DNA from 2 places in the Nonomuraea polychroma genome. Region 2 is predicted to be linked to the other one. Evidence: riboswitches for the same ligand, from Rfam matches in the RefSeq annotation. Region 2 holds a riboswitch; the other holds the start of a gene.

Region 1 (7,084 bases), 2.9 Mb from region 2:
TGGTAGTCCTTCAGTGAGGGCTCGTCCATGATCTGGTCCAGGAGCTCAAGCCCGACCGCCGGGCCGTACGCCATGGACAGGGCGACCGCCCGGTTGAGCTCGACCACGGGGGAGCGCGAGAGCTTGGCCAGCTCCTCGTAGAGGCCGGCGATGCGTACCCAGTCGGTGTCCTCGGGGTTGAGCGCGCGGGCGTGGCAGGCGGCGATGGCGGCCTGGAGCGCGTACGGCCCCCTGGCGCCGCCGAGCTCTTCCACGTGCTCCAGGGCGGCCAGGCCGCGGCGGATGAGGAGCTGGTCCCAGCGGGCGCGGTTCTGGTCGAGCAGCAGGACCGGCTCCCCGGAGGGGCCCACCCGGGCGGCGGATCGCGAGGCGTGGATCTCCATCAGCGCCACGAGCCCGTGAACCTCGGGTTCCTTGGGCATCAGACCGGCGAGGACCCGGCCCAGGCGCAGGGCGTCCTCGCACAGGGCCGGGCGCATCCAGTCGTCGCCGGCCGTGGCCGAGTAGCCCTCGTTGAAGACGAGGTAGATGACCTCCAGGACGGCGGCCAGGCGGCCGGCCAGCTCGGCGCCCTGCGGGACCTCGAAGGGGATCTGCTTGTCGGCGAGGGTGCGCTTGGCGCGGACGATCCGCTGCGCCACCGTGGACTCCGGGACCAGGAACGCGCGGGCGATCTCCTCGGTGGTCAGGCCACCGAGGACGCGCAGCGTCAGCGCCACCCGTGCCTCCATCGACAGGGCGGGATGGCAGGCGGTGAACACCAGGCGCAGGAGGTCGTCCTCGATCTCGTCGACCTCGGGGAGCTCTTCCTCGTGCTCCAGCCGGTGCCCGAGCTCGACCAGGTTGCGCTCGAGGCGTTCGTTCCTGCGGATCAGGTCGATGGCGCGGCGCTTGGAGACCGTCATCAGCCAGGCGCCGGGGTTGCGCGGCACCCCGGACTCGGGCCACTGCTGCAGGGCGGCGACCAGCGCGTCCTGTGCCAGCTCCTCGGCGAGGCCGACGTCGCGCACCATCCGGGCGAGGCCGGCGATGAGCCGGGCCGCCTCGATCCGCCATACAGCCTCGATCGCGCGATGAGTGTCGGAAGCTGTCACGCGCCCATGAGACCAGGGCGGTGGCTCGCCTGGCAACCTGGGGTCATTTCTCGTTGACGAGCCGCCGCAGGCCCCCGCCTGGGTGTGCGTCAGTCGTCTGGCTGGTCGACGCTGAGGCGTTCGCGGAGGGCCTCCTCGCGCTCGCGCTCCTCGGCGGGCATCGAGTCGTCCGGTACGTCCGAGGGGTCGAACACCCGCCACACGTCCAGCCCCACCCCCTCGTGGCCAGGCGGCACCGGGAGGCGCAAGGCCCACTCGATGGCCTCTTCCCTGGACTTCACCTGGATCAGCCAGAACCCGGCGATGAGCTCCTTGGCCTCGGCGAACGGCCCGTCGATCACCGTGGCCTTGCCGCCGCTGTAGGCGATCTGGGCGCCCTGGGAGCTCGGGTAGAGCCCTTCGGCAGCCAGCAGCACCCCGGCCTTGGCCAGCGACTCGTTGTAGGCGTGCATGTTGTCGACGAGCTCCTGGCTGGGCAGCACCCCGGCCTCGGTCTCCGCGTTCGCCTTGCCCACAATCATGAATTTCATTGGTGTTGTCTCCCTTCACGCGTGCCGCGTCTCAGCAACGCGTCGAACGGCGGCCGGGCGAATCGACACGCATTCGCGAGAAGCCGAACGTACTCGAGTTCGGTCGCGACCTGCCACCTCGGAACCGCTGTAGCCTCTGAACACGTGGCGGATGAGGAGATCTTGCAGGATTCTGCGCATCGCAGGGTGATACGCGTCGGCGACACGGTTCGCAGGCCCACGCAGCCGTGGACGCCGGCCGTCCATGCGTTGCTCCGGCATCTGGAGGAGGTGGGTTTCCCCTACTCGCCGCGGGTGCTGGGGATCGATAAGGAGGGTCGTGAGATCCTCACCTACCTGGACGGCGAATCCGGCTCCCAGAGCTGGGCCAAGGTGGTCGAGGATTCAGGTCTGACGTCCTTTGCCCGCCTGCTACGCGACTATCACGACGCGGTCGCCGGCTTTCGCCCGCCCGAGGGAGTCAGATGGTCCAGCGGCGAGGCAGAACCACGCGATGACGAGGTGATCTGCCACGGGGACTTCGGCCCGTGGAACATCGTCTGGCGTCGTGCCCGCCCCGTCGGGATCCTGGACTGGGATTACGCCCGGCCCAGACCTCGGCTGCACGACATCGCCTACGCGCTGGAGTACGTTGCGCCATTTCGCGACGATGCCGAATGCCTGCGCTGGCTGCGCTACCCCACGCCGCCCGACCGGCGTCATCGCCTGGAGCTGTTTGCCGCCGCCTACGGCCTGACTTCGACCGCGGGTCTGATCGATGCGGTCATCAGCGTTCAACGGGACGTCATCGGGCAGGTTCGCCGGCTGGCCGATGTCGGGCACCAGCCCCAAGCCGACTGGGTCGCCGACGGCTTCCTCGACGAAGCGGGACGAAGGCTGGCCTGGAGCCGAGCAAACCGCCACCTGTTCGACTAGCGGCACAGATCGCCGACCAGCACCGATCATCTGGAGGAGTGATGCCGGTCGGTGTTTCGCGTACGGGCGTGTTGGTGTTCTTCGGGGTCCTCGTGCTCGCGGCCCTCGAACCATCGGCGGGATGGCGTTCGAGGAGGTGAGCCGTGAGCACGGGGTGATCTTCCTCCAGCGGGGGCTGGTCGCGGGACTGGACCCCTGCGGCTACGTCTGGAGCCCGCAGAGCGATCCTGCCCGGATTTTCGACAACGTGGAGCCGTCAGGCGATCCCGTCGCCCATACTTTCGAGCATCTGGACGGCGCCTTCTGCTCATGGAAGGGAACTCACTGACGCCTATCGCGCTCGGCTCATCACAGTGACAAGAAGCCTGAGCCGGATGACCGCGGAGAAATCTACGTTGTAAAGGCGGCCAGCTGGTCGAGAAACGCGCGGGCGGCTGGAGGGCAGTCGGCCAGCGACGGGACGGCGAGGGCGAGCGAGCGGGTCGTTCTGGGCTCCAGCGGCCGGGTGACGACCGCGCCGAGGTCGGCGGGCAGGCCCAGCGTGGGGACGATGCTGACCCCGAGCCCCGCGGCCACCATCTCGAGGATGGCGGCCGGACCGCTGGCCTCGAAGGCGATGTCGAGCCGTACGTCCGACTCCCGTGCCGCAGCCATGATGAGAGGGCGGCAGCCGGCGGTGGTCAGGATGAACGGCCGGCCTGTGAGGTCGGCGACGTGGACGACCTCCTGATCGGCCAGCGGGTGGCCGGCGGGCATCGCGGCCACCATGTCGTGGGTGCTGAGAGGGACGGTGTCCAGGCCGGGGGCGGGCAGGGTGACGACGCCGACCTCGGCGGCGCCCCGGTGCAGCCAGGCCCGGATGTCGTCGTCGACCCCCTCGAACAGCCGTACGCGCACCTGCGGGTAGCGGTCGGTGAACGTGCGCAGCAGGCGGGCGATGAGCGTCCCCGTGGCGCTGGGGAGGCTGGCCAGGCGCAGCTCGCCGGTGATCTCCCCGGCGGCGGCCGCCACGTCGGCGCGGATGAGGTCGAAGTGGCGCAGCGCCTCGCGGGCCCGGTGGACCGCGCGGCGGCCGGCCTCGGTGAGGGCGATGCCGTCGCGGTGGCGTACGAAGAGGGCCGCGCCGAGCTCGCGTTCCAGCGCGGCGATGGCGCGGCTGACGGCGGGCTGGGACATGCCGGTCATGTCGGCGGCGGCGGTGAAGCCGCCGTGCTCGGCCACCGCGATCAACGCGCGGAGCTGCGCCAATGTCATAGCGGTATAGCTTAATGGGTATTTGACCCCGGGTCGTTAGAACCCGATGGTTATGCCATGTCTGAGCGAATGACGATCGAGATCGACGGGCGGCGGGCCAGCTATCTGACGGCGGGCGAACGGGGTCCGGTGGTGTTGCTGCTGCACGGGACGTACTGGAGCCGGGTCTGGCAGCCGGTGCTGGACGAGCTCGCGGCGGCGGGGCTGCGTCCCGTCGCGGTGGACCTGCCGGGGTTGGGGCGCTCCGAGGGGGAGCTCACGATGGCGACGGCGGCGGTTCCGGCGCTGGCCCGGTGGGTGGCGCGGTTCGCGGCGGCGGTGGGCGCCGGCGAACCGCTGGCCGTGGCGGGGCACGACATCGGGGGCGCGGTGGCGCAGCATCTGCTGGCCGCGGGCGAGGTGAAGGTGGGGCGGCTGGCGCTGGTCAACTCGGTCACGTACGACTCGTGGCCGGTGCCGGGCGTGGCCCGCTTCCGCGACCCGGCCGTGGTGGCGGCGGTGACCGCGGAGGAGCTGCTGGCCGCCCGCCGCACGGCCGTCACCACCGCGCTGGCCCGTCCGGCGACGGAGGCCGAGCTGGCCGACTACCTGGACCCGTGGAACGACGCCCGGGTGCGACGGTCATGGATGGCGCTGGCCGGGGCCGCCGACAGCCGCTACACGCTGGACCTGGTGCCCGCGCTGCAGGCCGACGGGACGCCGAAGCTGCTGGTGTGGGGCGAGGACGACACCTTCCAGGAGGTCAGGTACGCCGAGCGTTTCGCCGCCGAGATGCCGAACACCTCCCTGGTCCGCATCCGGCGCGCCGGTCACATCCCGATGGAGAACGACCCGGGCGCGGTCGCAGCCGCCCTGGCGCGGTTCTTCGCGGAGTGACCCTGGACGGGGTCAGCTCAGCTCGTCCCACTCGATCTCCTTGATCGAGCCGTCGGGCTGGTAGCGGAAGATCCGGGGTTCCCCATCTGCTCCCGGTCGTTCGGCCGGGGTCGCCTTGCCGACTTCGGCCGGGTGGAAGGGCAGGGCATAGGGCTCCGGGCCGGGTCGACCGGAACGCGGCGAGCGCGCGTCCCGGGTGGGGACGCGCGCTCGTTCGGATGTGATGAGGAGGGTCAGGCGGCGTACTCGGGGTAGCCGTAGCCGACGACCTGGGACTTCGGCCGGGTCCGCTCTTCGACCTTGCCGTTGCCGGTGTTGCCCTCGATCGTCGAGATGGTGCCGTCCTGGTTGTCCTTCACGACGAACCCGACGTGGTTGATGTCGCGGATGTCCTTGCTCCCGCTCCAGGAGAAGAACACGACGGCGCCGGGCTTGACGTCGGTGCCGAAGCGGTTGTTGGCCTTGAACCATTTGGCGTGGGCGACGGTCCAGGCGTCCCAGCCGAGCTGCGGGCGGGCGCCGGTCTGCTCGCCGACCCAGGAGATGAACATCGCGCACCAGGGAGCGTTCAGGTACGCGGCGCGGTTGCCGCCGTCGCGGGCGATGGTCTCGGCGGCGCGCTGGGAGTTGGCGTACCACTGCTGGTACGGGGTGCCGCCGCCGGCGGCGTTCTCGCTGGTGCCGACCTGGGACCTAGCCAGGGCCAGGACCTGATCGGCGGTGACGTTGATCTTGTTCTCGTTGGTCTTCGACTCGTCGGTCCTGGCGCCGGCCTGCTCGGCGGTGGCGACCGGCTGCTTGTCCGTCGCGGCGACGGCGGTGCCGGTGACGTGGGCGGTGACTGCTGAGGCCAGGATGGTGGCGCCGAGGGCGGCGCGGGCGATGTTGATCTTGTTGGCAGCAGCGGGGATGCGGAACTTGGCCATCGAGGGGGTTTACTCCTTGCTTCCATGCCGCTTACCGGGTTAGCTGACGGGCTCGGGCGTGGAAGCTGCCCTACGGCACCGAAGTGCCGATTCGCCCCAAATGACTGGGTCCCCGGTTCCGCGCAAGGCGGATTCAGCGGTCACAGGACTGTCCTGTGATGTTTCGTGCGATGGTCGGACACGACCGGACAAACCGGACGCATGCCTCAAGATGCCCCATAAGGTAATACATGCGGCAAGAGGATTACAACTAGATAAAAGCCCAGTTAGGCAAGTTGCCCGCGGGCGTCGGCCAGAAGCCCCATCATGGCAAGGGATTCGTCAAGCGGCATGATCGAACTCTCGGTCCTGCCTTCGGCCGTGGCAGCGCGGACTTCGCGGAGCTCCCCGGCGTACCCGTTGTCGGCCGGATCGAGCACGTGCTCTTCCGGCTCCACGGAGGGCCCGGTGAGGAGGATCCGCTGCGGCGCCCAGAACGGGGCCTGGATGTCGGCGCGCATCTGAGTACCCACAACGCGGGCATCGTTCGGGTAATTCCCGAGCAACGAGGTCGCCACGAGAGCGTGCCTGCCGCCGGGATAGAGCAAAACACCGGCAGCCTCCGCGTCCACCCCGTTCGGGGCCAGAGAGCCGGTGACACGCAGGTCGGTCGGCATGCCGAGGAGCAGCTGGGCCAGCCCGAACGGGTAGATCCCCAGGTCGAGCAGCGCGCCGCCGCCCAGCTCGGGCGCCCACAGGCGGTGCGCGGGGTCGTAGGGCAGGGTGAAGCCGAAAGAGGCCTGCACCGAGCGGATCTCGCCGAACCGCTCATCGGAGGCGATCTTCTGGATGAGGGGGTTGAACCTCATCCACATCGCCTCCATGAGGAACACACCGGCATCCCGCGCCAGGCGCACCATCTTCTCGGCGTCGTCCACGGTGGCGGCCAGCGGCTTCTCGCACAGCACGGCCTTGCCCGCGGCGATGGCGGCCTCGGCGACCTGCAGGTGCTGGGCGTGCGGAGTGGCCACGTAGATCGCGTCCACGGCCGGATCCGCGCACAGCCGCTCATAGGAGTCGTAGGCCGACTCCGCGCCCAGCGTCGCGGCCAGGGCCTGCGCGCGGCCCAGGTTTCTGGAGCCGACGGCGGCCACCCGCATGCCGGGCTCGGCGGCGATGGCCGCTCCCACCGTCCGCGCGATGCCGCCTGTCGCCGCTATTCCCCACGCAAAGTCCCGCACAAACGGAGATCGTAGACCTGTCAGGTCATGTTAAAGGTGTCGGGGTCGGGTCCGATGCGCTTGTTCCTGTTCATGGCGCCGATCGCGGCCATGTCCTCGGCGTCGAGGATGAAGTCGAACACGTTGAAGTTCTCGCGGATCCGCGAGGGGTTCGCGGACTTGGGGATGACGACGTTGCCGAGCTGCAGGTGCCAGCGGAGCACGATCTGGGCGGGCGTCTTGCCGTACTTGCCCGACAACACGCTCAGCGCCGGGTCGTCGAGCAGCCC
Region 2 (7,084 bases):
CCTCGCCATCGGTGCGGGGGCGCAACGCCGACTCGACAGGCGCATCGAGCGGCTCGAAAGTGGCGCCTGCCCGCCTCGCGTCGTCGGATGGCGGGCAGAGATCGCTCTGCTCGCGGCACCGCTGTGCGGGGTCGGGGCAGCCGTGCTGGGGGTGCTGCTCTCCTGCTGAGGCTCAGGTGCGGGGAGGCGGCGGTCAAGGTGGGGGAGTGCCTGCGATGGCGGATCAGCCGCGCGCCGGGGCGAACACGACGGTGAAGTCGATGCCGCCGTTCCTCGATTCGTACACCGTGCCGTCCTCGATTGCCGCGAGAAGGCGTTGACGATCGACGGCGGTGAACGCCGCGGCCGGAGCCGGCAGGCGGCCGCTCGTCCGCCACGTCTTGCCGTCGTCGACACTCACCTGCACCTGACCTGCGACGTCCACTCCGATCAACAGATCGGCAGCGGGCGCCTCGACCTGGTTGAGCGCGGGGGCGTTCTCCACCGGCTCGAATTCCATGCCGCCGTTCGCGCTCGCCTGCACACCGCTGCTCGTGGCCGCGTAAACCCGTTCGGGCTGCCCTGCGTGGGCGGCGAGGTCGATGATCTCCTCTTGAGCGCCCTGCCGCCAGGTCGCGCCGCCGTCGACACTGGCCCGGAGACGGCTGGTCTGGCTGTCGTACGCATAGAGGGTGGAGCCGGCCGGCTGGAGGGCATGGAAGTCGGCCGTGCCGTGCTCGGAGACCGTCTCCCACGTCCTGCCGGCATTGACGGTCCGGATCAGGCCGAGGTGGGGCGGTGCGGTGGTGTCGGCCTCGCCTGGGTGGCCGCTCGCGAGGAACGTCTTGGGACCGATCACAGTGAACCCCATGTGGTCCTGCACACGCCCGGCCACGCGCTCGGTGGTGTTCGCAGAAGTGACCTTGAACAAGCCGTAGTGCCCGGCAAGGTAGAGGGCGCCGTCGGCCGGGTCGACGCCGACGCCGTGAACGTGTCCGATGCCCGGATCCTGGCCCTCCACCGGCTCGCCTGACTGCGCGCAGGACCCCAGCGCCAGCACCAAGGCCGCCAGCGCGGCACCACGAAATCCTCGCATGGCGCCAAGTCTACTAAGTGTGTTCGTAGGCAGGCGAGAGCAGCAAAGGGCCATGATCGCGGATTAGAGCTCGCCGGGACCGCGTATCGTGCCGGTAATCCTGTGGGCGATCGTAGTCACACGGTCTCGCGTGCCGCGATCGCCCGCTTGAGCCTGATCAGGTCCCTGGGGGAGTTGACCGCGACGGCACCCACCAGCCCGCCGCCCCGCGTGAACGCCATCGCGAAGCGGTCCTCCTCTGGGCTGCCCGCGACGAGGCGAGCATCCTCCGTCAGATGCGGCAGCCCGGCCGTCTGGATGCGGGCGCCGTGCACGTGCGTGGCGAAGTTCGGCACCTCCGCGAACGGCTGGGCCTCCTGATGTCCGCCGAACCCCGGGCGAACAGGGTCGGCTCGGACAGCACGCTGTCGTCCACGGTCAGGCCGCTGCCGTCCAGCCATTCGGTGTACGGGACCACGCCACTGATCACGACGCGAAGGGCCTCCCTGCGCACGGGCGCGGGCAGGCCCCCCGCGTTCGCCCTCAGCCTCGCCTTCAAGCAGGCGCGAGGGATCCAGTGCCCATGCGGAATGCGTGCTGTCACGGCCGGACGGCGCCGAGGAGGCGGCCGCGCCAGTAGCCGTCGAGACTGCTCACCTTGATGACGTCACCGGTCTGGGGCGCGTGGACCATCTTGCCGTCGCCGGCGTACATGCCCATGTGTCCGAGCCCCTTGCTGAAGAGCAGGTCGCCGGGCTCCAGCGCGTCAAGGGGGACCCGACGCTCGGCGCCCCAGCTCCATTGGGTCCAGGTCGTGCGGGGCAGCTCGACACCCGCGGTTCGCCAGGCGGCCTGGGTGAGGCCGGAGCAGTCGAAGGATCCGGGTCCCGTGCCGCCGTACCGGTACGGCTTGCCGATCTGAGCGAAAGCGAACTGCAGCGCCAGGCGGGCGTTGCCGGAGGCTGGACCGGTGTATGTGATCCCCGCGCTGTTGGGGTCGCCGGCCTGGAATTCTCCCAGCCGCCGCAGGATCTTGGTCTGCTCGGCGACCATCTTGTCGACCTTCGCCTTCTCGTCGCGTACCTTGCTGCGCGCCGTCTCGGCCTCGGTCAGGACGCGCTTGGCCTCGGCGCGTCGATCGCGCAGGTCCTTGGTGGTCGCCTCGAAGGCCTGCACCTTCGCCGCCCTGGTCAGCGCGATGTGCTCCAGCGAGGCCATGGTGCTCAGAACAGTATCGGGGCTGCCCTGAAAGGTGAATCGTTGCCAGCCCAGGAGCGAGCCGGTCTGGTACTCGCCGACCACTGCCGTGACCAGATCCCTGCGCAGGAGGCCGGCTTGGGCGTTTTTGCGGCCGACCTCCGCGTTGAGCGCGTCGTACTTCTTCTTGGCGGCCTTGTGCTCTTCGGTGGCCTGGTTGTAGCGCTCGACCAGTTGGTCGGCCTGTTCGTTCAGCTTCACCAGTTTGGCCCTGGCCTCGGCGGGCGACGGGTCGGCGACGGCACTGCCTGAGCCGACGGTCAACACGGTCAAGGCCAGTGCCGCGGCCACTGCCATCTGCCCAAGCCTTGTCGGCACGGCCACTACGATGCCTCCTCGTAAATCGCTAAACCTGGGGCGAAATAGTACAGAAACGGAGGGTCTGGTTAGCCTGTTCGTGCCAACTGCCTTCGCGGGCGGGGACGTACTAACCGGCATAGCGGCAGCCGCGCCGGCCCATGTGGAGATACGCCCGGCACCTCCAGTGCGTTCAGCGCACGCAGGCGTACCGGCTCCGGGGAGCCGGGCGCAGGAACCTCAGCGATCGGCACCGCTCAACTGCTGAGGCCGAGCGGTGAGGCGGAGATCGGCGGCGGCGTGGGGATCTTCGTCCCGGCAGGGGAGGAACACCACTTCGTGGACATCACTGAGGACCTGGCGCTGCTGGTGGTGCGCTTCCGTTGAGGTAGCGCCGGGTGAGGTGCCGACGGTTCGGCGGAATGCCGCGAGAAAAGCACTCGGGGTCGCGTACCCCACGGCGTGCGCGGCCTGCGACACCGGCCGGCCTTCGGCGAGGAGAGGCAGGGCGGCCCGCAGCCGCATATGGGTGCGCCAGCGGTCGAAGCTCAACCCCGTGTCGCGGGCGAACAGCCGGGTCAGGGTGCGCCGGCTCGCCCCGATGGCGCGTGCGTGATCGTCAAGGCTCCGGGAGTCGGAGGGGTCGGCGAGCAGGGCGTCGGTCACGGCGCGCACGCGTTCGTCCACGGGAAGCGGAACATCGATCGGCAGCGCCGGCAAAGGATGCAACAGGTCGAGCACCACCGCCTCGGCCCGCAGCCGCGCGTCATCGGCGAGGTCCTCACGGGCGAGGTAGCCGATCAGATGGGGCGACCTGCTGGGTCGGCGCCGCGTCTTCCTCATCGGGGTGGCGCTGTTCGGCATGGCGAGTCTCGCCTGCGGGCTCGCCCAGCAGCCGTGGCAGCTCGTGGCCAGGCCTGGTGATCTCCGGTGTGCTGACCGACCTCACCTCGTGGCGCTGGATCTTCCTGATCAACCTTCCCGTAGCGGTGGTGGCCCTCGTACTGGTATCCCTGGTCTACGGCCTGCTCCAAGCCGGGGAATCGGGCTGGGGAGAGGTGGCCGTCATCGCTCCCCTGCTGCTGGCCGCCGTCCTGACCGCCGGGTTCCTCGTGGCGGAGTCACGGACGGCTGAGCCTCTGGTGCCGATGTCGTTCCTGGCCGACCGGACGCGTGCCGTCGCAGGCGGCGCGACCCTGCTGTTCTCCGCGGCCTTTTACGCGATGGCCTTCCTGCTGATGATCCACCTGCAGACCGTGCTCGGATACGGTCCGCTCCATGCCGGCGTCGCCTACCTGCCCTACGGCGCTGGAATCCTTGTGGGCATGTGGCTTTCCGCCCACGAGATGGGCTCCCCTCGTCCGGCGGCGGAAGGCTTCTCGTTCGCGCTCACCGTCGCCGCCGCCCTCCTCGCCCTCGGCTCCATCCTGATAGCCGCCCTGCTCCGAACCCGCCGCTCGGCCTCCGCACCTGACACCGCCGCCCACCAGACTCCAGCACGTCGCCGATGAAGTAAGCCCGGTTCGTAAAGTGCCGAAAGGTAAAGAATTATGCGGGAAATCCCCTATATGGCAGGGGATTTCGTCAGTCTGGCGAGAGGTGGAGTTGCCTAGCTCTATACGCGTCGCTTACGTTGAGGGATCCGTCGGGGGCCGATGCTGCCCCCACATTGCCGAGACCGCGTTCAGCAGCATGAACATCCTTCGTGTGGAGGACGCGGCCGCCGAATCCGCTTCGATGCGGAACCGGGGACCCAATCTCGTTGGGGTGAATCGGTGCGTGCCTCACGATGGCCGCCCCGTAGGGCACTTCCAGGCCCGAATCCGTCAGCTAACCCGGTAGGCGGCATGGAAGCAAGGAGCAAACCTCAGCATGACCAAGCACGTCCTCTCCCGTACCCTCATGCCCGCAAACCTTTCCCTGCTCGCTGCGGGCGTCACCATCGCGGCCGGCGCCCTTCTGGCGGGCGCCCCGGCATTCGCCGACCACCAGGGGCACAGGCAAGCCAACGCCCCTCAGGCCGCGCAGCAGAAGCCCGCCACGGCAGATGCGATCCTCAAGATCGCCGAGTCCCAGATGGGCGTGACGGAGAACGCGGCGGGCGGTGGGACGCCGTTCCACAGCTGGTACATGGCCTCGCAGCGGGCGAAGGAGACCGTGGCCCGTGACGGTGGGAGCATCCAGGCCTACGCGAACGCGCCGTGGTGCGCCATGTTCGTCTCCTGGGTCGGCGAGAAGGCCGGCGCCCGGCCGACCATCGGCTGGGACGCCTACACCATCACCTGGGCCAAGTGGTTCCAGAAGAACGGCCACTGGGGCACTCAGGCCAAGCCGGGCGCCGTCGTCTACTTCTCGTGGGACGACAAGAGCACCGACAGCATTGACCACATGGGGCTGGTCAAGAAGGACAACGGCGACGGCACCATCACCACGGTGGAAGGCAACACCGGCAACGGCAAGGTGGAGCAGCGCATCCGGCCCACGTCCCAGGTCGTCGGCTACGGCTACCCGCAGTACAACGCATAAGGAAAGCTTCATGGCTGGTGCACGGCGATGGTCTTCGCCGTGCACCAGCGCTTTTTCAGGAAAAGGTCGATGCCATCCGCAGCTGCCCGGTCCTGCTCAACACGTGCACAGCGGTCGCGCAGGCGCGGCCCACCGCGATCAACATCCACCACGGCAGACTCGGCAGCCCGAGCGACCGGCCGGCGTCGAGCGCAGCACGTGAGGTGGGCGCACCAGCCAGAGCGCCGCGTCTCGCCGTGCGGTGCCGGCATTGGTCACTTGACGGTCAGGGTGGTCTCCATGCCTTGGGCGCGGTGGTTTCCCACCGGGCACCACACCTCGTAGGTGCCGGGCTGAAGGGTTACCGTCCATTCGGTCTTCTTGCCGCCGTCGATGACGTCCGACTGTTGGGTGCCCATGCCGGGTCCCTTGAGGGCCATCGCGTGGGGCGCGCTTCCGACGTTGTCGAGCATGAACGTGTACGTGCCGGCGGTGAGGTCTCGCTTGGCCATCACGAAAGAGAACTCGTTCACCGTCACGTTGATCATGCTTCCCTGCTGGGCAGGCGACGTGGTCGCCTGACGGGCAGGAGGAGCCTCGGGTGCGCCCGCGCCGCCCCCGCAACCGGAGACGGCCAGCAGTGCAACGGCAGCCGCCCCTGTGGCGAGGGCCAGTCGCCGTCGATGGGTGATCCTGTGCATGGAAGACCTCCTCCTTGGCCTCGCTGCCCTGTCTCCTGCGGGCGCGGTGGCTTCGGCCATGGCCACGCCCGGTGGTCCAGACTGCTGCGGCCAGCCGTATGTGGTGGTCTCTCTCCAGTCTCCCGCCATCACCCTCAACTGGGAACACGCAGAGGTCCAGCGTGTGCCCCATGTTCTGCTACGGCTCGGTTCCCCCGGGCACTCTCTGTGCTCCAGCGCCCTGGCAACGATCAGGAGCGGCGGTCATGCGGCGGGAACACCTTGAGTGCGGCATCCAGCGCCGCCGACTCTTCCGGGCTCAGCCGCTCCAGGAAATGCACCAATGTGGCCGCCTGATTGCCGCTCCTGGCCAGCGTTTCGCGCATCAACTGAGCCGTGTAGGCCTCTTTGGTGGCCACTGGCTCATAAATGTAGGCCTTGCCTTGTGGATGCCGCTTGAGCAGGCCCTTCTTGAAAAGCTTGTCCATCACGGTCATGACGGTGGTGTAGGCGATCTGCCGGTCGCGACGCAGATCCTCCAGCACATCCCTGACTGACGCGGGTGCATGGTAGGCCCACATGCGATCCATGATCGCAGCCTCCAAATCCCCCAGAGTGCGCACTACGCGGACCGCCCTTCTCGCCGTAATACCCTCCGATGCTAGCCACGATCGTAAAGGCGTGACATCGGCTCGAAACCCACGTCGTTGGCGTACTCCCGCCCGTCCGACGGCGGTGCGGCCGATACGGATGGTCCTGTATGCCGACGGGCACACGATCGTGGGTGCTCTTCTACGTGAAACGCCGCAATCTGAGGCTGTTGCTGACCACGAACACGCTGGAGAACGCCATCGCCGCTCCGGCGATCATGGGGTTGAGCAGCCCCATCGCCGCCAATGGCAGAGCGGCCACGTTGTAGGCGAACGCCCAGAACAAGTTGCCCTTGATGGTGCGCAGTGTCCTGCGGGACAGCCGGATCGCGTCGGCCGCCACCCGCAGGTCACCGCGGACCAGCGTCAGGTCGGACGCCTCGATCGCGGCGTCCGTGCCGGTCCCCATCGCCAGTCCGAGGTCGGCCTGGGCGAGCGCGGCGGCGTCGTTGACGCCGTCACCCACCATGGCCACCGTCCTGCCCTCGGCCTGGAGCTTCTTGACCGCGTCGACCTTGTCCTTCGGCAGGACCTGGGCGATCACCTCGTCGATGCCCACCTCGGCGGCCACGGTCTTCGCGACGGCCTCGTTGTCGCCCGTCAGCAGCACCGGCGTCAGCCCCAGCGCCCGCAACCGCCGG

The links. Region 2 has a riboswitch for cyclic di-AMP ahead of EDD27_RS26250 (CHAP domain-containing protein). Riboswitches for the same ligand answer to the same signal wherever they lie in the genome.
Region 1: another riboswitch for cyclic di-AMP. It lies ahead of EDD27_RS12675 (C40 family peptidase); the one in region 2 lies ahead of EDD27_RS26250 (CHAP domain-containing protein).

The regions. Positions count from the first base shown of each region.
Region 1 is NZ_SAUN01000001.1:2,853,789-2,860,872, forward strand. Features, by position in the region: gene EDD27_RS12645 (RNA polymerase sigma factor) at 1-1,094, opposite strand, end outside; gene EDD27_RS12650 (YciI family protein) at 1,184-1,624, opposite strand; gene EDD27_RS12655 (aminoglycoside phosphotransferase family protein) at 1,769-2,539, shown strand; gene EDD27_RS12660 (hypothetical protein) at 2,661-2,867, shown strand; gene EDD27_RS12665 (LysR family transcriptional regulator) at 2,930-3,793, opposite strand; gene EDD27_RS12670 (alpha/beta fold hydrolase) at 3,851-4,669, shown strand; gene EDD27_RS12675 (C40 family peptidase) at 4,903-5,595, opposite strand; cyclic di-AMP (ydaO/yuaA leader) riboswitch at 5,609-5,744, opposite strand; gene EDD27_RS12680 (Gfo/Idh/MocA family protein) at 5,862-6,815, opposite strand; gene EDD27_RS12685 (aldo/keto reductase) at 6,836-7,084, opposite strand, start outside.
Region 2 is NZ_SAUN01000001.1:5,749,028-5,756,111, reverse strand. Features, by position in the region: gene EDD27_RS26280 (M56 family metallopeptidase) at 1-169, shown strand, start outside; gene EDD27_RS26275 (F510_1955 family glycosylhydrolase) at 224-1,075, opposite strand; gene EDD27_RS26270 (oxidoreductase C-terminal domain-containing protein) at 1,192-1,410, opposite strand; gene EDD27_RS26265 (C40 family peptidase) at 1,655-2,629, opposite strand; gene EDD27_RS26260 (helix-turn-helix transcriptional regulator) at 2,849-3,472, opposite strand; gene EDD27_RS26255 (MDR family MFS transporter) at 3,529-4,119, shown strand; cyclic di-AMP (ydaO/yuaA leader) riboswitch at 4,320-4,468, shown strand; gene EDD27_RS26250 (CHAP domain-containing protein) at 4,481-5,134, shown strand; gene EDD27_RS26245 (cupredoxin domain-containing protein) at 5,389-5,814, opposite strand; gene EDD27_RS26240 (BlaI/MecI/CopY family transcriptional regulator) at 6,045-6,416, opposite strand; gene EDD27_RS26235 (heavy metal translocating P-type ATPase) at 6,586-7,084, opposite strand, start outside.